Regions from separate parts of the Streptomyces canus genome, predicted to be linked through region 2. Evidence: riboswitches for the same ligand, from Rfam matches in the RefSeq annotation. Region 2 holds a riboswitch; each other region holds the start of a gene.
The links. Region 2 has a riboswitch for cyclic di-AMP ahead of OG841_RS24745 (M23 family metallopeptidase). Riboswitches for the same ligand answer to the same signal wherever they lie in the genome.
Positions count from the first base shown of each region.

Region 1: it holds a riboswitch for cyclic di-AMP, as region 2 does, so the genes downstream of both, OG841_RS19665 (transglycosylase SLT domain-containing protein) here and OG841_RS24745 (M23 family metallopeptidase) in region 2, are expected to answer to the same signal.
Region 3: it holds a riboswitch for cyclic di-AMP, as region 2 does, so the genes downstream of both, OG841_RS19320 (hypothetical protein) here and OG841_RS24745 (M23 family metallopeptidase) in region 2, are expected to answer to the same signal.
Region 4: it holds a riboswitch for cyclic di-AMP, as region 2 does, so the genes downstream of both, OG841_RS07550 (M23 family metallopeptidase) here and OG841_RS24745 (M23 family metallopeptidase) in region 2, are expected to answer to the same signal.

Region 1 is NZ_CP107989.1:4,364,233-4,371,608, forward strand. Features, by position in the region: gene OG841_RS19645 (LolA family protein) at 1-615, opposite strand, end outside; gene OG841_RS19650 (polyprenyl synthetase family protein) at 856-1,866, opposite strand; gene OG841_RS19655 (peptide MFS transporter) at 2,076-3,587, shown strand; gene OG841_RS19660 (CocE/NonD family hydrolase) at 3,607-5,601, shown strand; cyclic di-AMP (ydaO/yuaA leader) riboswitch at 5,871-6,046, shown strand; gene OG841_RS19665 (transglycosylase SLT domain-containing protein) at 6,050-6,532, shown strand; gene OG841_RS19670 (HAD family hydrolase) at 6,529-7,341, opposite strand.
Region 2 is NZ_CP107989.1:5,416,622-5,423,997, forward strand. Features, by position in the region: gene OG841_RS24725 (sensor histidine kinase) at 1-1,053, opposite strand, end outside; gene OG841_RS24730 (hypothetical protein) at 1,125-1,385, opposite strand; tRNA gene OG841_RS24735 (tRNA-Met) at 1,689-1,762, shown strand; gene OG841_RS24740 (PP2C family protein-serine/threonine phosphatase) at 1,870-2,955, shown strand; cyclic di-AMP (ydaO/yuaA leader) riboswitch at 3,180-3,337, shown strand; gene OG841_RS24745 (M23 family metallopeptidase) at 3,349-4,383, shown strand; gene OG841_RS24750 (aldo/keto reductase) at 4,448-5,401, shown strand; gene OG841_RS24755 (PrsW family intramembrane metalloprotease) at 5,514-6,857, opposite strand; gene trmB (tRNA (guanosine(46)-N7)-methyltransferase TrmB) at 6,908-7,376, opposite strand, start outside.
Region 3 is NZ_CP107989.1:4,305,195-4,312,570, forward strand. Features, by position in the region: gene OG841_RS19310 (TRADD-N-associated membrane domain-containing protein) at 1-531, shown strand, start outside; gene OG841_RS19315 (hypothetical protein) at 797-1,054, shown strand; cyclic di-AMP (ydaO/yuaA leader) riboswitch at 1,400-1,587, shown strand; gene OG841_RS19320 (hypothetical protein) at 1,595-1,834, shown strand; gene OG841_RS19325 (hypothetical protein) at 2,146-2,661, shown strand; gene OG841_RS19330 (hypothetical protein) at 2,966-3,112, shown strand; gene OG841_RS19335 (hypothetical protein) at 3,373-3,870, shown strand; gene OG841_RS19340 (hypothetical protein) at 4,225-5,571, opposite strand; gene OG841_RS19345 (hypothetical protein) at 5,676-6,272, opposite strand; gene OG841_RS19350 (DUF6233 domain-containing protein) at 6,471-6,806, opposite strand; gene OG841_RS19355 (hypothetical protein) at 6,983-7,156, opposite strand; gene OG841_RS19360 (GntR family transcriptional regulator) at 7,335-7,376, shown strand, end outside.
Region 4 is NZ_CP107989.1:1,613,916-1,621,291, forward strand. Features, by position in the region: gene OG841_RS07540 (SGNH/GDSL hydrolase family protein) at 1-355, opposite strand, end outside; gene OG841_RS07545 (DUF6250 domain-containing protein) at 498-1,217, opposite strand; gene OG841_RS07550 (M23 family metallopeptidase) at 1,741-2,667, opposite strand; cyclic di-AMP (ydaO/yuaA leader) riboswitch at 2,670-2,841, opposite strand; gene OG841_RS07555 (alpha-galactosidase) at 3,139-5,214, opposite strand; gene OG841_RS07560 (tyrosine-protein phosphatase) at 5,422-6,219, shown strand; gene OG841_RS07565 (DUF6126 family protein) at 6,233-6,355, opposite strand; gene OG841_RS07570 (helix-turn-helix domain-containing protein) at 6,352-6,957, opposite strand; gene OG841_RS07575 (aspartate aminotransferase family protein) at 7,031-7,376, opposite strand, start outside.

The sequences.
Region 1 (7,376 bases), 1.1 Mb from region 2:
CGTGGTCTTGTCGGCGGCATTGAGAGCCTCCTCGGCGAGGTCCTTGGGCGTGGCCGGGAGCTCTTCCTTCTGCTTCCCGTCGCTCTCGGAGGCCGTGGTGTGGAAGACCGAGTTGGACTTGCTGTCGTAGCCCCAGACGTCCTTGCCGTTGTGGATGAGGCTGTACTCGGCCGCGTTCTCCAGCAGCGAGACCTTCTGCCGGTTCTCACCGTCGGCCGCGACACGCAGCGTGTGCGTGCCGGAGGCGAGCTCGGTGAGTTTGGTGGAGGGATCGGCGGACGAGCCGTCGCCCGAGCCGGAGGGCCCGGCGGCGGAGCCGAGCGAGTTCTCCAGGCCGCCGAGGTCCGGCAGCCCCAGATCCGTGGTGATCTTCACCGTGCCGGACAGCTGCTGTACGTCCGATGCGGCGATCTTCTCGATGAGTTCCTGTGCGCTGATCTTCGGCAGGTCGGGGTCGCCGGAGTCGGCGAGCGCCGGGACGAGCCCGATGGTCGCCGCGGCGATGCCCACCACCGTGGCCGGCACGACGTATCGCGCGGCCTTGCGGCGGCGCGCGGAGCGCAGCTCTTCGGCGTCCGCGGCGGTCGCGTTGTCGTCGGATTCGTACGGTGCCATGTGTGCCTTACCTCCGTCGTCGGCGGCGGCTGTCAACTCCCGTGCGTCCACTCTGTAGCCGCCATTCTCACCCGAATCGGTGAGGAGTGGTGTTTTCTGTGATGTCCATCTGACCAAATCGGCCATGAGCATGCGTCAGCCCTCGGGGCCAACTCCGTGTACACCTGGGGTATGACACGACATGCGGGCGCCCCCTACTACCCGTAGGGGGCGCCCGTCTGCCGACCTGTCAAGGAGGCCCTAGCCCGCGCGATGCACCACCGCGTCGCACAGCTCCATCAGGGACGCCTTCGCATCGCACTCCCGCAGCGGGGCCAGCGCCGCGCGCGCGTCCTCGGCGTAGCGCACGGTGTCCTTGCGGGCCTGCTCCAGCGCGGGGTGCGTCCGCAGGGCGGCCAGCGCCTCCGCGTGCCGGGCGTCGTCGGTGAGGTCGGAGTCGAGCAGCTCGCACAGGGCGATGTCGTCGGCCAGACCGAGGCGGGCGGCCCGCTCGCGCAGCCGCAGCACCGGCATCGTGGGGATGCCCTCGCGCAGGTCGGTGCCCGGCGTCTTGCCGGACTCGTGGGAGTCGGAGGCGATGTCCAGGACGTCGTCGGCGAGCTGGAAGGCGACGCCGAGACGCTCGCCGTACTGGGTGAGGACGTCCACGACGGTCTCGTCGGCACCGGACATCATCGCCCCGAAGCGGCACGAGACCGCGACCAGCGAGCCCGTCTTGCCGCCGAGCACGTCGAGGTAGTGCTCGACCGGGTCCCGGCCGTCCTGCGGCCCGGCCGTCTCCAGGATCTGGCCGGTGACCAGGCGTTCGAACGCCTCCGCCTGCACCCGGACGGCCTCGGGCCCGAGGTCGGCCAGGATGTGCGAGGCGCGGGCGAACAGGAAGTCGCCGGTCAGCACGGCCACCGAGTTGCCCCAGCGGGTGTTGGCGCTGTCGACGCCCCGCCGGACCTCGGCCTCGTCCATGACGTCGTCGTGGTACAGCGTCGCGAGGTGGGTCAGCTCCACCACCACGGCCGACGGCACCACGCCCGGCGCATAGGGATCCCCGAACTGGGCAGCGAGCATCACGAGGAGCGGACGGAACCGCTTTCCACCCGCGCGCACCAGATGCTGGGCGGCCTCCGTGATGAAGGGAACCTCACTCTTGGTGGCCTCGAGCAATCCCTCCTCGACAGCCGCCATTCCGGCCTGGACATCGGCTTCCAGAGCCTGGTCCCGCACGCTCAGCCCGAACGGCCCGACGACGGTCACGAGGGGTCTCCTGTCTGCTGGTGTCCCACTGGCGGTTATACGGAATGTCGATAGGTCGCTGCCATCACTCAAGTCAGCGTATCCGGTCATCTTTGGATCACCGATAGCGCCCGCCCCGTCCATGCCAGGCGGTATCGGATCACGACCGGTATGTTTTTGATCACCTTAAAAGGACGGATATCTATCGACTTGTAGGGAAGTAGCCGCCCGTGTCCCGAACCGAAGTCGAGATCGAGCCCGAAGAACCCGGCGGCAAACCCTCCCCCGCGGACGACACCGCGTTCTTCGGCCAGCCCAAAGGCCTGCTGACCCTCTCCGGTCTGGAGGTCTGGGAGCGCTTCTCGTTCCTCGGCATGCAGGCCATCCTCGTCCTGTACTTCGCCGACACGCTCGCACACGGCGGTCTGGGCATGTCGGCCGGAACCGCCGCGTCCGTCTCCGCGGCCTACGGCACTCTCGTCTACCTGGTCTCCGTCGCGGGCGGCTGGCTCGCCGACCGCATCCTCGGCTCGTACCGCGCCGTGCTGTGGGGCGGCGTCCTGATCGCCTGCGGCCACTACGCCATGGCCGTCCCGACCGGCACCATGACCTGGGTGGGCCTCGGCCTCATCAGCGCCGGCACCGGGCTCCTGAAGCCCAACGCGGCCACCATGGTCGGCAAGCTCTACGCCACGGACGACGACCGCCGGGACGCGGGTTTCGCGCTGTACTACATGGCGATCAACATCGGCGCCTTCGCGGGCCCGCTCATCACCGGCTGGCTCGGCGAGCACAAGGGCTGGCACTGGGGCTTCTCGGCGGCTGCGATCGGCATGACCTTCGGCCTGATCCAGTACGTCCTGGGCCGCCGCCACCTGGCCGGCCGCAGGGCCGCCGCCGAGTTCGCGCTCGCGCCCGGGGCGATGAGGCGGGCGTTGCGGCTGATCGTCGCGGGGATCGTCGCCGCGGCGGTGATCGCCACCGGTCTGGCGCTCGCCGGCCTGCTCACCATGGACCGCTTCGTCGACCTGCTCACCCTCGTCTCGGTGGTCGCCCCGGTCGTCTACTTCGCGGTGATGTTCGGCAGCCCGCGGGTCACGCCGGAGGAACGCGGCCGTCTGCGGCCGTACATCGTGCTCTTCCTCGCCTCGACGGTCTTCAACTTCATCCTGTTCCAGGCGTATTCGACGATGATGCTCCTCGCCTCCACGAACGCCGGGACGACGATCCTCGGCTTCGACTTCCCGGCGAGCTGGTACGCCTCCGCGCTGGGCGCCTTCGAGGTGGGGCTCGCGCCCGTGGTCGCCGCCCTGTGGGTGCGCATGGGCCACCGCCAGCCGCACGCGTCCCACAAGATCGCCGCCGGAGTGGTCCTCGGCGGCCTGTCGTTCCTGCTGATGGTGGTGCCGACCAGCGGAAACGGCAGCGACGACTACCTGATGTCCGCCTGGTGGATCGTCGGGTCCTACTTCCTGCTGGGCCTCGGCGACATCCTCCTGGAGACCTCCGGGATGTCGGCCACCACCAAGCTCGCCCCGGTGGCCTTCGCCGGCCAGACCATGTCCCTGTGGTTCCTGTCGCTCGCCCTGGCGAACGGCATCCAGGCCCAGACGGTGAAGCTCTACGACGACGTCTCGCACCCGGCCTACTTCGGCGTCAACGGCGCGATCGCGGTGGCCGCGGGCCTCGCGGTGATGGCCGCCGCACCCTGGCTGCGCCGCACCATGCACCCGGTGCACTGAAACCGACGGGACCCCACCGATGCACATCCGTACGTCCTTCCCCTACGAGACGACCCACGACGACGTCCGTATCCCGCTGCCGGACGGGACGCTCCTGTACGCACGCGTGTGGCGACCCCTCACCCCCGAACCGGTACCCGCGATCCTCGAATACCTGCCCTATCGCCTCACCGACTGGACCGCTCCCCGCGACTGGCAGCGCCACCCCTGGTACGCGGGCCACGGCTACGCCTCCGTGCGCGTCGACGTGCGCGGGCACGGCAACAGCGAGGGCGTGCCGGGTGACGAGTACTCCGCGACCGAGCTCGCCGACGGCGTCGAGGTCGTCAACTGGCTGGCCGCGCAGCCCTGGTGCGACGGCAGGGTCGGCATGTTCGGCATCTCCTGGGGCGGCTTCAACTCCCTCCAGATCGCGGCCCTCGCACCCGAGCCGCTCAAGGCGGTCGTCACGGTCTGCTCCACCGACGACCGCTATGACAACGACGTGCACTACATGGGTGGTTCCGTCCTCGCGGTGGACATGCACGCCTGGGCGGCGACGATGCTCGCCTTCGTCTCCCGGCCGCCGGATCCGCTCCATGTCGGCGACGGATGGCGGGACATGTGGCTGGGGCGGCTCGAACAGGTCGACCCGTTCCTCCACACCTGGCTCGACCACCAGACGCGCGACGCCTACTGGCGCCACGGCAGCGTCTGCGAGGACTACGGCGCGATCGACGCGGCCGTCCTCGCGGTGGGCGGCTGGCACGACCCGTACCGCGACACGGTCCTCAGACTCGTCGAGCACCTGCCCGCCGAGCGCGTGCGGGGGCTCATCGGTCCGTGGTCCCACCAGTACCCGGACCGCGGCCTGCCGCCCGGCCCGGCGATCGGCTTCCTCCAGGAGACCCTGCGCTGGTGGGACCAGCACCTGAAGGGCGTCGACACCGGCATCATGCGGGAACCGCTCCTGAGGGCCTACGTGAGCGACTCCCACCCCCCGGCCACGGTCTACGACACCCTGCCCGGGCGCTGGGTCGGCGAGCCGACGTGGCCTTCCCCGAACGTGACGACGGTGTCGTACGGCCTCCAGGGCCCTGCCGTCCTGGTCCGCTCCCCGCAGCACACGGGTGTGGACGCCGGCCGTTTCTTCCCGTTCGGGAACGACGCCGATCTGCCGCCGGACCAGCGGGAGGAGGACGCGCGTTCGGCCTGCTTCGAGTTCGCGGTGGGTGAGGAGACGTGGGTGCTCGGGCGGCCGCGGGTGCGGCTCAGGGTGACCTCGGAGGTGTCGCGCGGACAGGTCGTCGCGCGACTGTGCGACGTCGCCGCGGACGGGTCGTCGACCCTGGTCACGCGGGGCGTGCTGAACCTCTCGGCACGCCATGGGCGGGACCGGGCGGTGCCCTGGGAGCCGGGCGCGACGCAGGAGGTGAGCTTCGAACTGAACGGCATCGGGCACGCCTTCCCGCCCGGCCACCGCATCAGGCTCGCCGTTTCCTCGGCGTACTGGCCGTGGATCTGGCCGCAGCCCGGGTCGCAGGCGGGATTCACGCTGGAGCCGGCGGGGAGCTTCCTCGAGCTGCCGGTACGCGCGCGTGAAGCCTCCTCGGACATCGCGTTCGAGGAGCCGGAGCAGTCCGAGCCGCTCGGCGTGAGCCACCCCGCGACCTTCGACGAGCCGCGCCCCGAGCGCCTGGTCGTCCGTGACGTGGCCAAGGGTGAGTGGCGTCTTGAGGTCGACCCGCGGTACGGCGGCACGCGCGTGTACCCCGACGGCCTGGAGTTCACCGAGGACGCGCTGGAGACGTACACGATCGACGAGAACGACCCGCTGTCCGCCCGCACCCGCTCGGACTGGTCGATCCGGCTGCACCGCCCGGAGCTCGCCTGGGAGGCGACCGTCCGGACCCGCTCGGAGATCACCTGCGACGGGACGGACTTCCACGCCTCGAACGAGGTCGTCTGCACCGACGGCGGTGAGGTGGTCTTCCACCGGACGTGGGAGAAGCGGATCCCACGGACGGCCGGTTGACCACGAGTTGAGCACTCTTGACCGTTTTACCCCTCTTGCGCTCCGCTGTGACTTGGCCCACGCGGACAGGGGAACGGGCGCCGATCCGGAATCTGCCGATCCGCCTTTGCCGACACCCCAGTTGAGGCTTGGCGACCGCAAAGGATCAAGTGCCCCAAATGCCTCCTACCAAGGTCAATAGGCATCGCATGTGAATTCGCCACTTGTTCCGGACATGTGCTCTCGCATACGTTCCCGGCCTGTCGGGCGGACGCCGAATCCTGCCACCGCCCGTACACCCACCGAGAAACCAGGGCAGGAGCGGGGGACCCAGGTAAGCCGCCGGACCGGGCGTCTTCGGACATACCGGTACGGCTCGGGGTGAAGTCATGCCTTTCGTAGGCGTGGCCGGGCAACTCCAGCCCGAACCCGACAGCTCACCTCGCAGGCGCCGGAGAGGAACTTCGCCATGTCTGCTGCCGCTCAGCACCGACGCACCCGTACCAGCCGTCTCGTCCGCAAGCTCGCCGTCGTCGGCACCGGAGCCGCCGTACTCGCGCTCCCCCTCATCGGCGCGACCAGCGCGTCCGCGGCCACCCCGACCGTGCAGACCGCGGCCACGCTCGGCTACCCCGACACCCTGGACGGCTGGATCCGCGCCTCCCTCGCCGTCATGGCGGAGCACGGGATTCCCGGCTCCTACGACGGCATCTACCGCAACGTCATCCGTGAGTCCTCCGGCAACCCCTGGGCCATCAACAACTGGGACTCCAACGCGGCCGCCGGTACCCCCTCCAAGGGCCTGCTCCAGGTGATCGACCCGACCTTCAACGCCTACCACGTGGCCAACACGTCGTGGGACCCGTACGACCCGGTCGCGAACATCACCGCGGCCTGCAACTACGCGGCCCAGCGGTACGGGTCCATCGACAATGTCTGGGGCGCCTACTAGGCCTCGGGAAACAGTCTTTCGAGGACGACGGCGATGCCGTCGTCCTCGTTCGACAGGGTCACCTCGTCGGCCACGGCCCTGAGTTCGGGGTGGGCGTTGGCCATCGCGACGCCGTGGGCCGCCCAGTCGAACATGGGAATGTCGTTGGGCATGTCCCCGAAGGCGATCGTCATCCCGGGCCCCAGGCCCAGGTGTTCGGCGGCCAGCGCGAGGCCCGTCGCCTTGGTGATGCCGCATGGCTGGAGTTCGACGGTCCCGGGCCCCGACATGGTGACCGTGGCCAGTGAGCCCACCACCGAACGTGCCGTGACCGCCAACTCGTCGTCGGACAGGTAGGGATGGCGCAGCAGCACCTTGCTGATCGGCTCGCACCACAGGTCGTCGCGCCGGCCGACCCGCACGGCCGGCAGGGTCGGATGGGGCATCAGATAGCCCGGCTCGATGAGGGTGAGCCCGTCGACACCGTCCTGGTCGACGGCCGCGTACACCTGGCCGACCTCGGCCTCGATCTTCTCCAGCGCGGTCTCGGCCAGTTCCCGGTCCAGGGTCACCGACCACAGCAGACGGTCCGCGCCGGCGTCATACACCTGCGCGCCCTGCCCGCACACCGCGAGCCCCGTGCTGCCCAGGACGTCGAGGAGCGGCCGCACTCTGGGCGCCGGCCGTCCCGTCACGACGAGATGCCGGGCCCCACCCGCGGCCACCCGCGCGAGGGCGGCCAACGACCGGTCGGAGAGGGTGTCGTCGGCGCGGAGCAGCGTGCCGTCCAGGTCGGTGGCGATCAGTGCATATGCGGGGGAGGCGGCCATGATCAGAGAATACGGATGGTTGGCCCCTGCGACTC
Region 2 (7,376 bases):
CCCGAGCAGCCCTGAACCCGCGGACTCGTCGGCGCCGCCCCGGCCCTCGTCCCGCACCCGCACGGTCAGGCCGCGCCGGGTGCGGGCGAGCCGGACCTCGGCACGGTCCGCCCCGCTGTACTTGGCCACATTGGTGAGGGACTCGGCGACCACGAAGTAGGCCGCGGCCTCCACCGCCGCGGGCGCCCGGGTGCCCGCGTCCAGACCGCCGTCCTCGACGCCGACCATGAGCCCGCTGCTCGACGCCAGGGCCCGCACCGCACCCACGAGACCCCGGTCGGTGAGGATCGGCGGATGGATGCCGCGCACCACCTGCCGCAACTCCGTCAGCGCCTGTTCGGCCTGGTCCTGGGCGTCGTCCAGCAGCCTGCGGGCGGCGTCGGGGTCACGGTCGTAGGCCCGCTTGGCGAGTCCGATCCGCATCGAGAGTGCCACGAGGTTGGCCTGGGCGCCGTCGTGCAGGTCCCGCTCGATGCGGCGCAGTTCGGCCTCGTGTGCGGCGATGGCGTCGGCCCGGGTCTCCTTCAGCTCCTCGACCCGCCGGGCCAGCCTGGCCTTCGGGGAGGGCACGAGCAGCGCGGTCGACCAACGGGCCTCGGTGTCCGCGAGCTTCACGATCAGCGGCAGGACGACCGGGTCGCGGCCCAGGACCCCGGCCCCCACACCGTCGACCACCAGGCCGAGGGGCCACAGCGGGAGGGCGAGGGCGAGGAGAGCGCCGTAGAGGTAGTAGGCGACCATCCAGCGGAAGTCCCTGAGCGTGCCGGGGTCGTGCACGGAAATCCCCAGCCGCTCGCGGAGCGTGCCGGTCATCGGCGTGTACGCCTCGGGGATCTCCCGGCCCGTCCACAGGGCGGTCAGATGGCGCTTGGCGCCCGCGATCCGCCGTATCAGCAGCACGGCCTCGGGCAGCAGCCAGCAGCCGACCACGGCGACCGTACCGATGGCGGCGATCAGCAGCACGGTGATGAAGATGTACACGCCGAAGCACATCGCCGCGGCCACCACGAGGTGCACGGTCGCCATCGCCGCACGCCGCACCGACTTCCCCATGCGGCTCACGCTAGATGATCGGGCCCGGGAGCACGGTGTAGCCCGCTACACCATCGGGACCCGGGCGGGGCTCACTCCGGGCGGCCGTCCTCGGCGTCGCCGTGGTCGCGGACCCAGTTCCGGTGGGCGTTCGAGCCCTCGCGGCCGGGAGAGAGCTTGAGTACGGCCCCGTCGTCGATCTGCTCCAGGCTCGTCACCACATAGGGAGAACCCGCCCGCACCGCCAGCCGGATGCTGCCGTTGCCGAACTCCGTCACCCGCAGCGTCCGGCCGCCGGAGAGCGGGATGTCCCGCTTGTCGATCTCCACCGGTCGCTCGTCGGCTGCCGCCATGAGCCCCTCCTCGTCTCCGTGAGGGGCGCCACGGTACGCCGCCCTCACCGGGCCGTTCGGCCCGACCGGACCCGCGCCGCGCCCCAGCCGTCCCCTCCTGGCCGCACGGCCCCGGGCTCACCGCCGCCTGCACCAGGGCCCCGCTCACCCCGGCCGGGACCGGAAGTCGCCCTCACCACCCTGGAGAACCGGCTCGGCGTCTCCGTCCCGGCGGTGCACCAGCCCACCGAGGGGTCCCGGCCGCCTCCGAAACAACCCTGGCGCGAACCACCCCGCGGATGACGTATGCTGGTCACACAACGACGCGGGGTGGAGCAGCTCGGTAGCTCGCTGGGCTCATAACCCAGAGGTCGCAGGTTCAAATCCTGTCCCCGCTACTGAAGGCTCAGGGCCGGAATCCAGTGAATGGATTCCGGCCCTGAGTGTTTCCCCCGGCCGGGCCACCCGGCTCGCCTCCTGCGTCCGCTCCGGGAAACCTGGAGGCGTGGAGCAGGAGGGGCCGATCTCGTACGCGCGCACCTTCGTTCGCCTGCTCCCGGCGCTGCTGCTCGTCGCGGGAGGGTGCTACGACTACCTCACCTCGTCCCAGTTCTCCGCCGCGCCCCTGTTCACCGCCGCGCCTCTGGTCGCGGCCCCGCTCTACTCCCGGCGCGGCACCGTCCTCACGGGCGTCGCGACCGTCCTCGTCGTCCTCGCGGTCCACCTGCGGCTCGGCATCCTCCTCGAAGTCGACGCCGTCACCGAGCTGGTCACGGTGGTGACGGTCGCCGTCCTCGCGGTCCTCATCAATCTCCTGGTCCGCCGCAGCAGCGAACGGCTCGCTTCCCAGCGCGAGATCGCCGAGGCCGCACAGCGGGCGGTGCTGCCCGGGCCCCCCGGGCGGATCGGCGGGTTCGACATCGCGGTGCGCTACGAGGCGGCCCAGGCGGACGCGTTCATCGGCGGTGACCTGTACGCCGTGCAGGACAGCCCGCACGGCGTACGGATGATCGTCGGGGACGTGCGCGGCAAGGGGATGGGTGCGGTGGCGGCCGTCGCGATCGTCATCGGGGCGTTCCGGGAGGCCGCCGAGCAGGAGACCACGCTGGAGGCCGTCGCCCGGCGGCTGGAGCGGGCGCTGGCGCGGGAGGCGACGCGGCGGGAAAGCGTCGAGGTCTTCGAGGGGTTCACCACGGCCGTCCTCGCCGAACTCCCGCACGACGACGGGGTCGTACGGATCGTCAACCGCGGGCACCCGCCGCCCCTGTTGCTGCACACGGACGGCGGGGTGCGCGCGCTGCCCGCCCAGGACCCCGCGCTGCCGCTCGGCATGGGCGACCTCGGCACCTGGCCCGACCGGGGCGAGGAGCACGGCTTTCCCGGTGGGGCCACACTGCTGCTGTATACGGACGGACTGTCCGAGGCGCGGGACCGGCACGGTCGGTTCTACGACCCCGAGGCGCGGCTGGCCGGCCGGGCCTTGCTGGAGCCCGGCGCACTGCTCGCCGCCCTCGTGGGGGAGGCGCGTCGGCATTCCGGGGGCTTCCTCACCGACGACCTGGCGCTGCTCGCCGTACGACGGCCTTTGTGACGTGGGGTGAGCGGGTGAGCGCCCTCCGCATAACCACTGACGTGCAGTCAAAACCTGTGGGTTGCCTGAGGCGAGGTCAACTCGCCCGTTTTTCACCGTTCATGGGCCGTAAGTCCTGCGGGATTTCGTTAATGATCAAGCGGAACAGCTTGGAATCGGGCCCCCGGGTCTATTAACGTTCGATAACGCAGCGCGGTCGTCCCAGCCGTCACAAGAGACGGCTCCGTGCTCACGCGCCGAATTCCGCAAGGGAACCGGGGAACCACCAACTTGGGGTGAATCGCTCGTACTCCGCCGTGGCAGCACGGCGGGTATACGCGCGTAGGAGACCTTCCTGCTCCGAACCCGTCAGCTAACCCGGTAGGCGAGAAGGAAGGAAAGGAGTGCGCCCACGTGGCGAACCCGCCTGCCCCTGAGGCTCCGTTCGAGCCCGGTCAGCGCAGTACCGACACACTTGTGTACGGCGGCTACCGCGCCGATGACGAGGCCCCACTGGGGGAGTGGAACCCCACTGCGGAGACCCTCCCCGCCGTACGTGGCCGGCACCGCGTCGCCAAGCAGCGTGGCGGGGGATTCGCCCGCAGCTCCACCGTTCTGGGTGTCGGTGTCATAGCCGCCGTCAGCGCGGGCGGGATGGCCAGCGCCAACACCGGCAAGCCGCCGGTCTCCATCTCCATCCCCGACCTGCCCTCCGTGGGTTCGCTCATCTCGGACGACTCCGGCTCCGCCGCGGACGACACGAGCGCCTTCAGCAGCGTCGGCGCCACCACCGCCGACACCGCCAAGGGCACCTCGGACGCCGGTGAGGCGTTGCGCTCGCGCATCCTGGCCCAGGCCGAGCGGCAGCAGGACCAGATCGACACCAAGGCCGCCCAGGCCGTCGCCGCCGCCGCCGAGAAGGAAGCCGACGCGGCCGCCGCCAAGGCGGAGAAGGACGCTCAGGAGAAGGCCGCCGCCGCGAAGAAGAAGGCGGAGGAGGAGGCCGCGAAGAAGGCCGAGGCCGCGCGCCTCGCCGAGCTCGCCAAGCAGTACACGCTGCCGACCTCGTCGTACACCATCACCGGCACCTTCGGTCAGGCCGGCTCCCTGTGGTCCTCCGGCTACCACACGGGCCTCGACTTCGCCGCGCCCACGGGCACGCTCATCAAGGCCATCCACAGCGGCACCATCACCGAGGCCGGCTGGGCCGGTTCCTACGGTTACCGCACGATCCTGACCCTCGACGACGGCACCGAGCTGTGGTTCTGCCACCAGTCCTCGATCAGCGTCAGCGTCGGCCAGAAGGTCGGCACCGGTGACGTCATCGGCCGCGTGGGCGCCACGGGCAACGTGACCGGCGCGCACCTGCACCTGGAGGTCCACCCGGGCGGCTCGGCCGACGGGATCGACCCGATGACGTGGCTGCGCGGCAAGGGTCTCAACCCCTGAGGTTTACGGTGATTTTGCGGCCGTTGCGGAAGGTCGGCCTCCGGTGCTTGCGTTGACGTAGGACATGACTACTTCTTCGCTTCGCAAGCTCGGCTCCTCCGACCTCGAGGTCTTCCCGCTCTCCCTCGGCGGCAACGTGTTCGGCTGGACGGCCGACGAGTCCCAGTCCTTCGCCGTCCTCGACGCGTACGCCGCCGCGGGCGGCAACTTCGTCGACACGGCCGACTCGTACTCGCACTGGGTCGACGGCAATTCCGGTGGCGAGTCCGAGACGGTCATCGGCAACTGGCTGGCGGCGCGGGGCAACCGCGACGACTTCGTCATCGCCACGAAGGTCAGCCAGCACCCCGACTTCCCCGGCCTGACCGCCACCAACATCAAGGCCGCCGCCGACGCCTCGCTGCAGCGCCTGGGCACCGACCACATCGACCTCTACTACACCCACTTCGACAAGACCGAAGTGCCGGTCGAGGAGATCATCGGCGCGCTGGACGAACTGGTGAAGGCGGGCAAGGTGCGGGCGATCGGCGCCTCCAACATCTCCGCCGCGCGTCTCGCGGAGTCCCTTGCCTTCTCGGACCGCGAGGGCCTGGCGCGCTATGTCGCCCTGCAGCCCCAGTACAACCTGGTCTCCCGTGACACGTACGAGGGCGAGCTACAGGCCGTGGCCGCGCGCGAGGGCCTCGCCGCCGTCCCGTACTACGCCCTCGCCTCCGGGTTCCTCACCGGCAAGTACCGTCCCGGCGCGACCGTCGACAGCCCGCGGGCCGCGGCGGGCGCCGGCAAGCACCTGGAGACCGAACGCGGCCGGAAGGTCCTCGCGGCCCTGGACGACATCGCCGAGTCCCACCGCGTCCCGGTCGCCACGGTCGCCCTCGCCTGGCTCGCGTCCCGGCCGACGGTAGCGGCCCCGATCGCTTCCGCGCGTACGGTGGCACAGCTCCCGGCGCTGCTGGGGGTGGCGGAGTTGGTACTGACGGAGGAGGAGGCGGCTCGCCTGACGGAGGCGTCGGCCTGACGCGGGCGCAGGCGCCGACCGGCGGTGCCGGGCGCTGAGCATCCGGCGTCGCGGTCCGCCCGGCGGAGTGGCCGGGGCGAGCAGGGCGCCCACGGTTCCTGCTGTGGTCGAGCTACGTCCGGTACGGGTTGTAGGCGGGGTAGGGCGCCGTCGGGTGAGCCGGCTGGACCGGGTGCGGCGGATGGCCGTACACCCCGTACACCGGCCAGGGCGGCGCGGACACCGGGACCGGCGGCGCCGTCATCCGGGCCGCATGGTCCAGCGCGGGCCGCGCGACGTCCCGCCGCCGCCACAGCTCGTGCAGCAACTCCCGCTCCCGTACGACGAAGTCGGCGTTCGCCCGCCCGAGCCGCCCTCGGTGCCGTAGGAACGCCAAGGACGTCGCGTACGCCTCGTACTGCGAGACGGCCCGTGCCGCGGCCCGCCCGCCGAACTGCCGCCGGGCGTACTCCCGCGCCACCCGTCGCGCCCGCATCGAGCCCAGTACATACGGCTCGGTCGGCGCCAGCCACCCGGCGACGGCGTACGCGGGCAGCTCCTCGCGCACGGTCTTCAGCTCCCGCTGCCGCGTCCAGATGACCAGCCAGGTCAGCAGCGCGAACGCCGGCACCATGAACATCGCGTACACCGCGAAGAACCCGTACTCCCCGAGCGTCGAGGAGCCGTTCCACATCGCGTGCATGCCCATCGCGAGCAGCAGCCCGGACAGCGGGACGAGCACGCGCCGTACGTGCTGGCGTTCCGCCGAGAGCGCGGAGACGCCGAAGCCGATACCGGTGAGGACGGTGAACAGGGGGTGCGCGAACGGCGACATCACGACGCGCACGAAGAAGGTCGCGGCGGTGACGGAGGCGATGCCGCCGTGGCCGTTGAGCTGGTCGGTGCCGAAGGCGGTGCCGAGGTAGAGGATGTTCTCGGTGAAGGCGAAGCCGGTGGCGGTGACCCCCGCTATCACCACTCCGTCGACGATCCCGGTGAAGTCCCGTCTGCGGAACAGGAAGACCAGCAGAACGGCGGCGGCCTTGGCGGACTCCTCGACGATCGGCGCTATCACGGTCGCGCCGAGGGTGTCGGCGCCGGTCGGGTCGGCGGTCGCCGTCGCTATCCATTTCGTCGCGAAGCTGTTGGCGATGATCGCTATCAGCGCCGCCGCGCAGGCACCCCAGGCGAAGGCGAACAGCAGATTGCGCCAGGGGCCCGGCTCGACCCGGTCGAGCCAGCGGAACGCGGCCATGAGCAGCGGTACGGGCAGGACGGCGAGGCCCAGTCCGACCAGGAATCCCTCGGTACCGGTCTGTTGGCGGACCAGGGCGAGGATGACGAGCCCGGACAGCGCGAGGAGCGTGATCAGGGCGCCGTAGCGCACCCACTTCCGCTGCCACCAGTGCGCATGCCGCAGCGCGGCGCCACCGGTGGGGTCACCGGGGTGCGTCGGATACGGGGGACAGGTGGCCACAGCATCGACCTTAACGAGACAGAGGCGTCGCCCGCAGGTGGGGCAGGTGATCAGGCGCCGGTGGGGGACTGGTCGGGTCGGTCGGGTCGGTCGCCGTGCTGTACGCGGCGGAACAGCAGGTCGTTCACGACATGTCCTTTCTCCAGTCCCTGCCCCTCGAAACGGGTCAGCGGCCGGAAGTCGGGACGCGACGCAAAACCGCCGTCTGCCTGTGTGTTCTCGAAGGCGGGGTGCGCGGTGAGCACGTCGAGCATCTGTTCGGCGTACGGTTCCCAGTCGGTCGCGCAGTGCACCAGCGCCCCCGGCCGCAGTCGCGTCGCGGCCAGGTCCAGGAACTCCGGCTGGATCAGCCGCCGCTTGTGGTGCCGCTTCTTGGGCCAGGGGTCCGGGAAGTAGACGCGCAGCCCGTCGAGCGAGTCCTCGGTGAGCATCTCGCGCAGCAGGATGATGGCGTCGCCGTTGCCGACCCGGACGTTGGACAGCTTCTGCTGCTCGGCGAGATGGAGGAGGTTCCCCTGA
Region 3 (7,376 bases), 1.1 Mb from region 2:
CAGGCAATGGAGAAGCTGAAACAGGCCAGCGAGCTCGCTACGCTCATGCAGCTGAACCAAGACCAGATCGACACCTACCACCGCATCGTCACCGACCAGGCCGACAAATCTTTCAAGTCGTCCCGCATCGCGATGGGCGTCGGCATGATCCTCTTGGTCGGTGCTGCCGTCGCAGGCGCATGGGTGCCGTTCGAGCAGGTTCGCTGGTTCATCGGTGCGATCGCGACGCTCAGCACCCTTCTGTCGGGCTACCTCAACCGGACCTACTTGACCCTGTACAAGGAATCGATCGGCCAGTTGAACCGGTATTTCGACCAACCAGTATTGAACGGCTACCACCTTGCCGCTGAACGCATCGCCGGAAAGCTCGGGGAACAGCACCAGGACGAGGTGCGGAAGCAGATCATCAGCGAAATCCTCGCCAGCGGTCCCCATCGCGTGGGCGCCGTGGAAGCACCGAAGGAAACCAAGCCAAAGAAGCGGACGCCGAAGAAACAGACCAGCTCCCTGAACGGCACCCCGCAGACGTAGTTGGTCACCATTTCATCGAAGGAGGTGGCTCCGACGTTCGGGGAGCCGGCCCCGGGGGTGCCGCCGTCGGCCCTCCGTCGCCGGGTGCCGTACGGTCTCCTCTTCACCGCCTGCTCCCGCTGGCGCCGCGACAGACTCACGACCACTCGCGCCGCGTACTCAGTGACAGAGGCCTGTAAGCCCTTGGCCGTGCCGCCCCCTTCCCTCGCAGGGGTCGAGTTCGCGACGGTGGCGGCGCGATCCTCATCCGTGGAAGTGTGACGCGATGACGACGAGCGACTACGACCGCATCCGACTCGGCATCGAGGCGATGACCGCCTATGTGTCCGGCAATGACCTGATGATCAAGTACATGGCGGACCGCCGCACCACAGACGGGAATCTGGACCAGGTTGCCGACGGTTCGACGGCTCTGTGCGCGCTGCTGCTTAAACAGTTGGCCCACATGACTGGTAAGTCCGAGCCGCAGATCCTCCAGGAGCTCGCCCGCGGCCTCAACCGCACGGAGCAGCGCGGCCAGTGACTGTACTTTTTGTACGTTTTTTACAACCTGTTGCCCGCATGTCGAATGGAAATTTGCATCAAGGTGCACCACCTCCATGCCCGTCTCGCCAGGCCGGTTAGACCACCTTGACCTCGATGCGCCCGCGGAACGCGCCTCTTTCACGCCTCCACGCCTGACGGAACGTCAACCCCCGTTTGACCAGGGAGGATTGATCATTTTCCACAATCGAACGGGTTAGTGGTGACCATCCCCACAAACGTCCGGTTCCGTTGGGACTTTTGGGGTGGCGTGCGTCACGATCTCTTCCACGACAAGCCCCCGTCACCGGCGGCGGGGCCATCTGAGCGGACGCCGAGTCCTGCCGCTGCCCGGATGCTCTGTCGACAGGAGTGGATCGGCAGGAGTGGAGGACCCAGGCACGACGGGTCGCCGGGACGGTCACGCCATGACCGGGCCGAGCAGCCCTTGGGGTGAAGCCGCGTCAGCGGCCGGGCAACTTTGTCAGCCCGAATCCGACAGGTCATCCTTCACAGGCGGCTGACGAAGGCAGAGCGAGCCATGACGGCAACGCAGAACAACCCGCAACTCTCGGGGTCCGGGGACGAGCCCCCGAGGAACAGGAAGACTGAAGCCGTGATCACGATACTGGTCGCGATCATCGGCGGATGCTTCGCGGGCATCCTCCGTCGAACGATGGAGGGGGTCTCGTACTACGAGGCCATCAGCACAGGGGCTCTAGCTGCACTCGGGCTGGGCAGCTTCATCTTCGTGGCCTTGACCTACGTCAACAGGTCTTGACCGAGAGTACGTCGGCGGTCGGCTAACCTCCACCACCCACCGGAGGCGCCAACGGGAAGGTCTGAGCTTCACGGTGATCCCGTAGGAGACGCGGACAAGGCGGGAGGCGTCCTGGCATCCAGACCAGGACCCCTCTCTTTGTGATCCAAGACCGGTGCGCTCCATGCACTGCCCGCCCGGACCGTAGGCCGGCTACTCGCGCACGCTCTTGTGGTGGCCGATATCGGGGCGTACCTTCACAGAGCCGCCTTATCGGGGCGGTGGCGCCATCCGTCGGGGATTGCGCCTGCTACGTCCGATCGGCGGACACCATGCCTCTCAGTAAGCTTGCGCGCGATTTCGCCCGCGAGATCAACAATCACGACTGGTCCGACGCGCCCTACCGGCGCGACCGCGCGGGCCACAGCCGCACCGGCGACACCAATCGGGGGGACCGCGTCCTCACCGAGAAGGAAACGAACGCCGTCCGCACCAACGCGATGTGGGTGGCCGCGCAGGTCCTCGGCTACTACGACCCCAACTTCAGCGTCTACGAGTTCGCCGAGGCGTGCGGCGTCGACACCCTTACGCGCAGGGGCGACAGGGACGGCACCATCCTGGCCGGCGTACGACACGACGGGTACGGCCGCTACATGCGCCCCGGCACGTGGGAAGTCGACCCCGAGTTCATTACCACGGATGCGAGCGACTTCTACCACGCCAACACCGACTGCGACTGGTTCCAGCGCGGTTACCGCGGCGGGAAGTTGCTGACTTTCCCGGTTGACGGCGGGGTGCCCGCGAGGTGGCAGCCGTGCGCCCACTGCATCGCAGAGGACCCAGCCTGACGTCAGTAGGCCCCTCCGCGCCTGCTGATCACGGGGCCGCCCCGCCCCCCTTCCCGAGGGCAGGGCGGCTTCGGACTTCCTGGCGTGCAGTTGCCAGGTCGAGACCACGTTAGGCAACTACGGCTGAGCGAAATGGCCAACTGCGGTCATGCGCGGCTAATGGGGCGATGAGGGGGTAGCGCGCACAACTGCGTCGACCCCACGGAAACTTTACTCAGTCGCACGTCACCCTCACCGACGAGACCGACGGCACCCTGTTGACGAGCTGGCCGGAAGGGCCGCAGCCGCCTCCCATGCTGACCGCATGAGCAACGAGCACAGCGACATCGACGCGACCGCCAAGCCGGGCGAGAGCGAGACCGACGAGCAGGCCGTCGGCAACGAGCCCATCGCGCCGATCACCTCCGACTGGGCTCCCGAGGTCGGCGAGTACCGGATGGCCACCGCCTGACGTCCGCTAGTCGGCGGCCGCTGACTCGGCGTGCCATGCGGCCCGCGGGGCCGGAAGCGGGGGACCACCATGCGCGGCTGCGGGGCCCGTGTGCTTACTCAGGGCGTCATTACAGCAACAGGGGGCGGAGGGCTGCCCGCGTCGTGAGGGGCCAGTGGTTGAGCCACCCTTAGGGCGGTCTCGGCGCTTCAGACACCGTGACATAGCCCAATTGGACTACCCAAGCAGGCGACTACCTTCGCAAGGGAACACCATGAGGCATGACGACTGCTGAGGAAAAGTCCAGAGCAGAGAAAGAATCAGGAATTGCCCTAATGGCATACGAGGCGGCTCTGCGCGGATTGCAAATCCAGGACGCCACTGTCACAAATCAGCGACTTCGGGCAAGCAATTTGCTCTCAGTCTCTGCGCTCGGGACGTCTTTTGCGGCTGCCGCGAGCAGATTTCAGGTTGCAAACTTGGCTACTCCTGGCAAGGTGCTTGCAGGGTTGGCTATCGCGGTCATGGTTATAATCGGCATCTTGTGTTTGTCAATCCTCAAACCTTCTGACTGGGATGTCGGCCCATCGATCAGGGCCATTCTTGATCCCCCGCCAGGGAGTCTCAACCACGTGAGGGCCGACATGGCCAGGAAACTAGATGCTGCTTACCAAGGAAATAAGGTGAAGATTGAGAAATTCGCCTTTCTTTACGAAGTGAGCGTCATGTTGCTTGTTATCCAGATTGGACTTCTGGTGGCGCTCGCGATTTTTCGATGAGGAGGCGGTATGCCGAAATTCTGGTTTTGGCGTAGGAAGCGTCCAAAGAAAGCTGGAGTTGAGACAGTAAGGCACCGCTACGAGCCGTCCGAGGGCGGGTACGCGTTCGCCATCGCCTGCATGTTGGTAGCGGGCAGTGTCCTGTCCAGTCGTCGAGTCAGAGAGGAACTTAAAAGGTCTGGCCAGGAATTCGTGAAGGCAGGATTTGCAGTAGCTCTTAGGCTTCGGAGGGGTGTCCAGTCTGCTCGAATTTCGGAAGGGCGGCACGAAGCTCGGAGCCGGGAATCAGCCTGAAGGACGCCCTGAGGCTGCGCCGGTTCAAGCGATGTGCCAACTGAGCGGGGTCAGCAACAATCATTCGCCGATCTCATCCTGCATTCCGGGAAGCTGATCGTTCTCGACCAGGGCGAGTTCCTCTTGGTCAACTCTAAAGGCGTCTGCCAGTCTGGGCAGCTCGGCGGAACTAATTGGCCACAACAATGGGAGTGCGGCGAGCAGCCAGTCCTCAAGGCTGATACGGGCACTTGTGACCGCCCGTGCATCTCGCTCTATGAAGTCGCAATGGATCTCTTGGCCACTCAGAGTGTTGGAGGTTGCTTTAGTTACGCGAGATGGGACGAGCACGCTGTCCGGAAGGGATGAGAACGTTTTAGTCTCGAGAACACTCTGCCGGCCCTGCGCTTCTACGGTCAGACTCTCCGAGCCACCCCTAAGCGTAAGCTCGCTTACGTGAATGTGCTCTGCTCTCTGACGAATGTCTGCCACTGATAGGCCGTGACCTCTGTCTGCCTTGATGTGCTTGAGGTCCGCCGCACTCTGCGCGAAATAAGCGATGTAGTCGTCGCCATGCAGTGCGAGCGCCTGTCGGGAGACCGACCAGAAGGTAGATCGGTCGCTTGTTGTGGGGATCGGTAGCTGTCCGCTATTCAGCCTAAGATTTCGCGACCACAACCGGTCTAGATTACTCTGAACTAGACTTTGTAGGTTCTCGTGGTATCCGGATACCTGCAACCTGGAAATCTGGTCCACTGTTACTGAAGCCCCGAGAGCGCGCCAGAACTCTGGATCGTTGATGGGTTCGAAGTGCAGCAAGTACTCTAGTGACTCATCACTGATTTCGCCGGAAAGGTCGCGAGGTCCAGGAAATCCCTCAAGTCTGCCGTGCGAAGATATCCAGACTGCCTGGAGGAACTGCGTCATCTGGCGAGATTTTCCAGGTGCCAAGTGTCGCGAGAATGTTTCGACGGCGAGTTCCGTAGGACCAGGTTCGGCTCGCCTGGCAGCATCAAATCCCTGGCTTACGCTTGTGGAAATATTATCCGCTTCAGCCGAGTTGATTACTCCTCGGCCTCCGCGCAGCAGAGCGCTAGAGACCAGGTTTGCGATGCTGCGTTCTTGACGATTCTGGGCCAGCCTACCGACCCCGTGAACGTCTGTTACCAGGGTGTCGAACTCGTAGCTTAGTTCTTGCACAGAAGCTATTGATTCATCGAGGCGATCGTCACCCTCAAGCCCGAAAATAATAGGGTGAAGGTTGGCGATTTCCTGCACGTCTTCGGCGAAGTATTTTGGATCCCCCGGCAAGCGCAAGAAGACGAAGCGCTTTTGAGTTCTTCCGGACTCCGGCCAGCTAAGCACGAAATCTGGCGAGAAAGTGTGATTGAAATATTCAGTGCTTTTGATCTCGATTCGCGGATCCACGTCTAGGAGTTCACGACCCACTAGTTCCTTTGTGCGTCGGACGCTGGAATTAGGGTCTGGATCGAAAAGCGCTTCACGTAAAGCTGACGCGTAACTCGGTGGCATCAGTATCCTCCCTCCGTTGTCTCTCGATCTCGGATCCAGCCAAGGTGCTTTTTGCTGATCACTAGCTCCTCCTGGCGTCTGTTCAGGAGGATTAACCAGAGCCTATCAGTTACCGCCTTGCATATTTCTTCGTCTATTTCCGCAGCTGCTCGTTGTGGCGTGTTAACTCCCAGAGCCTTTTGGTGATGTTTGATTACGGCGGCCCGAACCTCTGGCTCGGTGCAGAGCCGGGCCCATTTCTTCAGGGAGAAAGGATGCCACGTTATCCACATGAAATTGTCGCAGCGATCGGGCCTGGTATCAAAGGCTCGGTAACACTTCGCAAGATACTCGACGTACATAGCCCCCTGATGGCCTATGCTGTCGTAGAACTTGGATTCGACAAGGAATTCCTGACCTTCGAATTCTCCGCCGAGTAGGTGCCCCCCGAGGTCATATGAAAACTCACTTCCGTCCGCCCATTTAAAAGTCAGTTTGGGTACGGCGACAGGGTGAGGGTTAACCCATCTGGCATTTGCGCGCGTGGTTGAATCAAGCCAATACCGAGCGCGTCGGGCGCCCTCTTCGCCCTTGGCGTGCAGCTTCTCTCCCGACATGGAAGCAGGTTACAGATCACCATGCATTGTGAACAGAGGGTGAGCATTCGCGAAGGACGGGCACCGCATGGGTCTGACCACCTTCCTTTGCCGGTGACGTGACGTCCTTGCCTACTCCAACCCATTATCCTGCCCATCTCCCATTCCTCGCATGCCACTACGAACAACAGCGCACCCATCCCGGGTGCCGGCAGACTCCTAGTCGAGAATGCCCACCGCGGTGTCCGGCCGGCACTGCGGGCACGCCGTCACCCCTTCGGCGAGCGCGCGCAACGCCTGGTCCCGCTCGACACCCTTCGACCGCGAGCCCGCATTCCAGCAGTCACCGACGTGCACGTACACGGCGTTGTGCCGGGACAGGCCGCGCTCGATCAGCCAGTCCGGCGCCGGCGGCCGCGCCGCGATGCCCCGCTCCCGTTCGGCCTCACGCTTCTCCTCGTCCGCGATCCACCGGCGGGTCCGCTCCAGGTCCCGTACCTGCACGCGTTCCAGGAAGCGGAGCAGCGCGATTCTCGTAGGACCAGGATCGTTCACGTGTTCGATTCTAGAAGGTAGCGTGGCCCGCGCATCCCGAGGGGCACAGGAGACAGCGTGGACCGCATGAACGTCGACGAGCTGCTCAAGCAGCACGCCATAGACGGCCGCTGCCTGGACCCGGCTCCGCCCGAGACGGGCGACCGGCTCACCGACGACCCCCGGGGCAGAGCCCGTTACCGCGCGGACGCATGGCGGCCGTGCTGCGTGTGCGGCACGGACTGCCGCACCTCCCGCGTGATCGACTTCCCCGGCTGCGGGCCGCGCTGGGTGGACCTCTGCCGGGACCACTCGCTCGCCGTCAGCAAGCCCGCCCTGCCGACGATGCCGACCACCGTGGAGGGGGGCATTCGAGGACATCAGGGAGGTCGCGGCCAAGTTCGGGCTCACCATGCGGCCCGTCAGCCATTAGGTACACGCGGATGAGGCCACAGTCGGGTCATAACGTCAGCCCTCGGCGCTCTCCGCAGCGGTTGCGAGCCATGGGAGTCTTGGAGAGTGACGACGGCGGACAGAGAGGGAGTGCGAGTGTCGCAGCAGGCCAACCCGCGGGGAACCTTCCTGAAGATT
Region 4 (7,376 bases), 3.8 Mb from region 2:
AGCCGGTCGTCACCATGACCCTGCCGCACGCCTCGGTGAGCCGGGAGATCGCCCGCTCGAAGCGCTCGGCGACCTCGTCGGGGTCGGTACCGGGACGGATGATGTCGTTGCCGCCGGCGCAGAACGACACCAGGTCCGGTGCCAGTTCGACGGCCTGCGGAAGCTGATCCTCGACGATCTGGTCGAGCAGCTTCCCGCGTACGGCGAGATTGCTGTACCTGAAGTCGCCCTCGGGCCGCCGGTCCGCGAGAAGTACCGCGAACCGGTCGGCCCAGCCGACGAACGCCCCGTCGGGGCCGGGGTCGCCGACGCCCTCGGTGAAGCTGTCCCCCACCGCCACGTACGACCCGATCACTGAACTGCTGTCATTCTTCGAATCGTCTGCCACAGCCGTTCATGATTCACCTTCGAATGTGACCTACGCGACCGTAGGAAGGGCTTGACGGGCGGTGAGATAAGCCACTCCTAAAGTGTTCGCCAAACGAGGAATAGGTCTCTCATCGGGAATGTTGACGCTGCGACCGCCACACCCTGAAGTCGCTGATCCGGAAGTGGCTCCAGGTGGTGCGGAACGCGAAGTGCCCCTTCGTGTAAGGCTCCCGGTCGCTGTAGTCGAAGACGAGCCGCCCGTTGTCCCACCACTGCACCTTGGAGCCGTCGGAGACGATCCGCACCCGGTTCGGCTCGTTCGCGACGAGCAGCGGCTCGGTGTAGTCGTAGATCAGCGGCCGCACACCGGACTCCCCGACGTATCGGCGCAGCCGTGTCGTGGTGTTGCAGTTGGCGCCGTAGCCCGAGTAGTACGTCTTCAGGTAGTCGTACTCCGCGAGCGCCCCGCCCCGTCGGGTGGCGAAGAGGTCGTCGGGAGACCGGACGTCGACCGCGTTCCAGAAGTTGTTCAGGTCGGACACCCGGTCGTTGGCTCCGCCCTCGGAGACAGGCGTGGCGGTGTACTCCAGGACGTACGGTCCTTCGAGCGGCTGCCTGAACCAGATCGTCGCGCCGGCGGGCACGTCGACCTCCAGCACTCCGCGCTGCGCGGTGACCGTGCCGCCCTGCTCCAGTTCGACGGCCCAGCGGCCGAGGCCGTGGCGGAAGTCGTCGTGGGCGATGAGGCGACGGTGGTGGGGCGACGCGCTCGCACCGGCTGCGGGGGCGAGGGCGGCCAGGGCGGAACCGGCGACGAGGGATCCGAAGGCTCTACGCGTGGTCGTCATGGGAGACGGCTCCTTCCGGGAGCCCGGGCACACGAAGAGTCTGTGCGCCCAGGCGGCAGCTGGTGTACGTGGATTGCGGCGAGCAGCGCACGGTCCGGGCGACTCGGTGATGTGGTCGGCGGGCGCGGAGACGAACCCGCTCAGCGGGGCGGCCCTGGCGTGCATCAGTGCCGGCCTCCGGGAAGGGCCACGATCCGGTCCGCCACCTTGCGGTGCCCTGGGCGCCCGGATGGACGGTGCCGTTGAAGTCTCCTGGCGCCGCGTCGAGCCCGCCCGTTGCCGGCCCGGATCGCCCTCCGCCGCCCGAAGCTCTCAACACAGCGACCTCCGAAAGCCCCAGAAAGCGCTTGCACCACCACGGAGTTCACTCTGTCCCCACCCTCCCCCGCCTGTCGACGCCCTGAGCACGTCTGCCACAAGAACGCAATGAAATGATCATGAAGGCGCAGAGCCGCTCAGCGGGAACACCGAAGGCCGGACCCGGGGATCGGGGTCCGGCCTTCGGTGGCACAGGGGGGCGTTGTCAGCCGACGGCGACGCCCTTCGAGCGGAGGTAGGCGACCGGGTCCACGTCGGAGCCGTAGTCCGGCGTGGTGCGGATCTCGAAGTGCAGGTGCGGGCCGGTGACATTGCCGGTCGCACCGGAGAGGCCGATCTGCTGGCCCTCGGTCACGGTCTGACCGGCCGAGACGGAGAGCTGGGACAGGTGGGCGTACTGCGCGTAGTAGCCGTCGTTGAGCTTGATGACGACCTGGTTGCCGTAGGCGCCGCCCCAGCCCGCGGAGACGACCGTGCCCGCGGCCACGGCCTTCAGCGAGGTGCCGGTCGGGACGACGAAGTCGACGCCGGTGTGGTAGCCGCTGGACCACATGCTGCCCGCCACGCGGTAACCGGTGCCGATGGTGGCACCGGTGACCGGCAGGGTGTAACCGCTGGAGCTGGTGGTGGCGGAGCTCTGGGTGGCGGCCGTCGAATTCGCGGACGACTTCGACTCCGTCTTCTTCGCCTTCGAGGAGGACGAGGAAGCGGAGGACTCGGTCTTCGTCGTGCCCGTCCTGGCCTTCTTGCCGATCGAGAGCTTCAGACCGGGGTGGATCAGTGACGGGTCGTCGCCGATGGCAGAACGGTTGTCGGCGTACAGCTTCTTCCAGCCACCGCTGACGTTCTGCTCATCGGCGATCTTCGAGAGATAGTCGCCGACGCGCACCGAATAGGTGCGCACCGTCGAGGTCTTCGCGGCGTTCTTCTTCGCGGCCGTCTTTTCGGCGGACTTCTGCGTGACAGGAAGCGACTGAACGGCCTTTTCCGACACGGACTGAGAGGTGGCGGCGTGCGCGCCGGTGGCCCCCATGAGCGGGAGGGCGAGAGCGGCGCCTCCGGTTCCGGCGACGGCTATCGAGCGGACGAAGCGCTGGGACTTCGGACGGCGGTGCTTACCCTTCGCGGGCATGGTGAATTCCTCTCCGGCGCCTGCGAGGTGAGCTGTCGGGTGCGGGCTGGAGATGCCCGGCCGCGTCGAGACGCGACTTAACCCCAAGCCGTTCCGGAGACCGGAACAGGCGGAACTACCTGTGGGTCCCCCGCTCCTGCCGTGCACGGGTGAGTGAGTGAGCGGAATCCGTTCGGCGGCAGGATTGGGCGTCCGACCGGATCGGTGGCGAACGTAAGCGAACAAGACGCAAAGGGACAAGTGAGAGGTTCCCTGCGTATGCGTTCCTGTTGATCGCTTAAGAGAATTACCGGTCACCCTGCGTGAATCGGACGCCCGTTACCCGGCCCGAATCCCTTGGAAAAACCTGCGAATTACGTGAACATGACGGGCGACACACCGTCACGGATATGACGCTCCTCACGTCACGAATTCACAGGAACCCTGACTCCGGAAGGAATTGGAAGGAAGCTATTAATTCGGACAGAAGCCCTAGATGCGTCGCAGTCGGATAACCGTCGCATCGAGGTCACCGCGCAAACCGGTACGAAGTCCGTGATGCAGCAGTACGGCCCCTCGGTGCACTTCGCCCGTTTCGGGGCATTCATACGACGCTGTCGGGTCGAGTCCGCGCAGCCGCAGCGCCGGGACGGGCTCGCCGTACTGCTGCGCCTGGAGCCAGGCGAGGACGACGGTCTCGTCTCCGAGGGCGTACTGCACCGCGCTCAGCCCGCCCCGCGGAGGCCGCAGCCGGTAGAGGTCGCCGCGCTGCACCAAGGGCCGGATCTCCTTGTAGAGAGCCACCCACCGTCCGGCCTCGGCGAGCTCCTCCTCGGTCCACTCCGCGAGGTCCCCGCCGACCCCGAGCACCCCGGCCATCGCACTCACGAACCGGAACCGCAGCGAGCTCACCCGGTCGTTGAGCTGGGTGTTGGGGCTGTCGGTGACCCAGGCGGCCATCACGCGCGCGGGGTGGATCTGGCTGAAGCCGTACTGAATGGCCAGGCGGTCGAGCGGGTCGGTGTTGTCCGAGGTCCACACCTGGTCGGTGCGGCTGAGCACCCCGAGGTCGATCCGGCCGCCGCCACCCGAGCAGGACTCGAAGGCGACGCCCGGGTGAGCTTCCCGCAAGCGGTCCAAAAGGGCATAGAAGCCGTGTACATGGTCGACCCACAGACGCTGCGGATAGGGGTCACCGGGCCAGCCCGCGTCCGTGAAGCAGCGGTTGAAGTCCCACTTCACATAGTCGATCGGGGCCGAGGAGAGCAGGGTGTCGAGCTGCCCCCACAGGTACTCCTGGACGTCCTCGCGCGCGAGGTTCAGCACGAGCTGATTGCGGAACTCCGTCCGCTTTCGTCCCGCTTGGTACTGCACCCAGTCCGGGTGGGCACGGTAGAGCTCGCTGTCCGGGTTGATCATCTCCGGCTCGACCCAGATGCCGAACTGCATGCCGAGCCCGTGCACGTGCTCAGCGAGCGGCTTGAGTCCGTTCGGGAAGCGGTCGGGGTTGGGCGCCCAGTCGCCGAGCCCGGACCGGTCGCTGGTGCGGGCACCGAACCAGCCGTCGTCGACCACGAACAGCTCGACGCCCATCTCCGCGGCCCGCCGGGCGAGGGTGCCCTGCTGCTCCTCGGAGATGTCGAAGTTCGTGGCCTCCCAGGAGTTGAACAGCACGGGACGGTCCTCGTCCGCGCCCGGGATGACGTACGCCCGCTGGTAGGCGTGCCAGGCACGGCTCGCCCCGCCGAACCCGCTGTCGCTCCAGAGACCGGCGAAGACAGGGGTCGTGAACGACTCCCCGGCCGCCAGCCGGAGCAGACCCGAGTCGTCGTATCCGGCGCCCCCGGTGATCTGAACGCGCGCGTCGGGCAGTTGCGCGACGGCGATCCGCCAGGACCCCGACCAGCCGAGGGCGACACCGTAGACCTCGCCGCGCTCCTCGGTGGCGTCGGTGTCGAGGGCGACCCAGGGCAGGTGCTGGTGCCCGGTGTGGCCGCGGCGGCTGCCGATGACCTTCTCGCCGTAGGTGAGGGGGGTCTGCGTGAGCAGGGACTCGGCGGCCCAGCGGCCGTGCAGCTGGGAGAGCCGCCAGCCGTCCTCGCGGTCGGGCAGGGTCCAGGTGGCGGAGTCGGCGCGCAGCAGCTCGACGGGTGCCGGGTCCTGGTTGTCCAGGGTCACCCAGCGCTCCAGGACGTCGTGGCGCATCCGGTAGTGCAGCGTGACGGTCAGCCCGCCGTCGCGGAACCGCAGCCGCAGTTCGTCGCCCTCGGTGTCGTACGCCTCGAAGCTCCACTCGGTGCCGCGCCGCTCGTCGGTGCGCACGGACAGGGCCGGGCGTGTGAAGCGGGGGCCGCCCTCGACGGGGTACTCCTCGCGTCCGTCGAGCGGGGCCTCGAAGGGCCGGTAATCGGGCAGCGGGCTCACCGCGAGGGCCTCGGCGTCGGCGAGGGCGATCCGCGGGCCCCAGTGCAGGTGCAGCAGCTCGTCCTCGGCGGTGAGGTGCAGGGCGTAACTGCTGGTCGGCCCGGACAGAATCCATGTACGGCCGTTCTCGGCGATCTCCAGCATCGTGCTTCCCTCACAGATTCGAACAGGTGCCAACAGGTGCACTCAGGCACCAACATCATCAATGGCCACCCGCCCCGGCTGCAACGGCTGTGGACAAGTCATTGCCGGCCCTGTGGACAACTCATTGCCCCAGGAACCCATGTCGTATGGTCGAGAGCGTGCCCGTCGACGAGCAGCGCCGACGGTGCCCGGCTGGGAGGAGCCCCCGTGACGCAGCAGATCCCGTCGACCGAACCGGAGCTGGCAGGTGTCCGCAACTTCCGTGACGTGGGCGGACTGCGGACGGCGGACGGACGGCGGGTGCGGTACGGCGTGCTGTTCCGCAGCGGTCACCTGGCGCACGCGACGGAGGACGACGCGGCCTTCCTGGCCTCCCTGGGTCTGCACACGATCTTCGACTTCCGCAACGCGGCGGACCAGAAGCTGGAGGGCCCGGACGTCGAGCTGCCGGGCGTCGCCAATGTGAACCTGCCGCTGAGCGACCCGGCGGAGGGCACCTGGTTCTGGAAGATGGTCCGCGACGGGGACATAGAGCAGCTGCGCGAACTCCTCGGCGACGGCAGGGCCGCGCAGCGGATGATCAACTCCTACCGCACGATGATCAAGGAGCGCACCGCCGAGCACTCCCAGGTGCTGCGCTCTCTCGCCGAGGACAGCGTGCCCGCCCTCATGCACTGCGCGGCCGGCAAGGACCGCGCGGGGCTGTCCGTCGCGGTGACCCTGCTCGCCCTGGGCGTGGAGCGCGAGGCGATCGTCGCCGACTACCTGGAGTCGAACGCCAAGCACCGCCGCTACAAGGTGCGCCGCACCAGCACCTCCGCCGACGCCTACTCCCCCGAGGTCATGGAGCTGCTCAGTCCCCTGTTCGAGGCGCGCGCCGAGTACCTGTCGGCGGCCTTCGAGACCATCGAGGAGACATGGGGCAGCGTCGAGGTGTATCTGGAGGAGGGCCTCGGCCTGACTCCCGAGATCCGCGAGCGGCTGCGGGACCGGCTGCTCGACTAGAGCCGTACGGCCGCTACTGTCCGGCCCCCACCTCGAAGAGGAAGTAGATGAAGGCCGCGAAGACGTGGCCGACGGCGATGTAGACGATCAGGCGCACCCACAGGGCGCGGGGGAACTTCTCCTCCATGTCTTTCATGGGGTCTCTCCAGGGGTGGGGCCCAGGCACAGCGTGGCCGTGGGACTCTGCAACAGGGTGTGGACGAACAGGAGCTCGACTCCGTCGGGATCCTGGGCGGCGATGCGGTGCGGGGTCAGCGAGTCGAAGTGCGCGCTGTCGCCCGGGCCGAGCCGATGCGTGGTGTCACCGAGGCGCAGCCTGAGCCGCCCCTTGAGGACGTAGAGCCATTCCTCGCCGGGATGCACCCGCACGATGTCGCCCTGCGAACCGTGCGGCACCCGCACCCGCAGGGCCTGCATCCCACGGCCGGGCGCGCCGGCCTGGACGTACGTCCAGCCGCCCGCCTCGGTCGCCTCCATGTCGGCCGCGCGCACGACGGAGTCCCGCTCCGCGACCGTCTCGCCGAGCAGTTCCGAGACCGTCGTACCGTAGATACGGGCCAGCGCGAGCAGCATCGGCAGCGAGGGCTGGCGCTGACCGGTCTCCAGCCGGGAGAGATGGGCGGGTGACAGCCCCGCGGCACCGGCCGCGGCCTCCAGGGTGAGGGAGGCGCGGCGGCGCAGGGCGCGAAGCTGAGGAGCCACCGAGGGCAGCTCCGTGAAGGCTTCCGAAGAGCTCATACCTTCATTGAGCCGGAGTATTGCCTCTAGGGCAATTTTCTTGCCTTAGAGGCAAAAAGCTCCGGACGGGCCGCTACCGGTTGGCCACCGCCTGCTTCACCAGCGTCTTGCCGAAGTCCCACATCAGCCCGCTGCCGCTGTGCGCGTCGTCCATCACGTCGGTGAACGCGTCGACGAACCGGTCCACCTCCTTCTCCCCGACGACCAGCGGCGGAATCAGCTTGATGACCTCCAGATGGTCGCCGGAGACCTGGGTGAGGATCCGGTGCCGCTGCAGGAGGGGGACGACCACCATCTGCGCGAACAGGCCCTTGCGCGCGGCCTGGAGCATGGTCCAGCGGCTGCGCAGCTTCAGCGACTTCGGCCTGCCGAACTCGATGCCGATCATCAGGCCACGGCCGCGGACGTCGGCGAGCAGC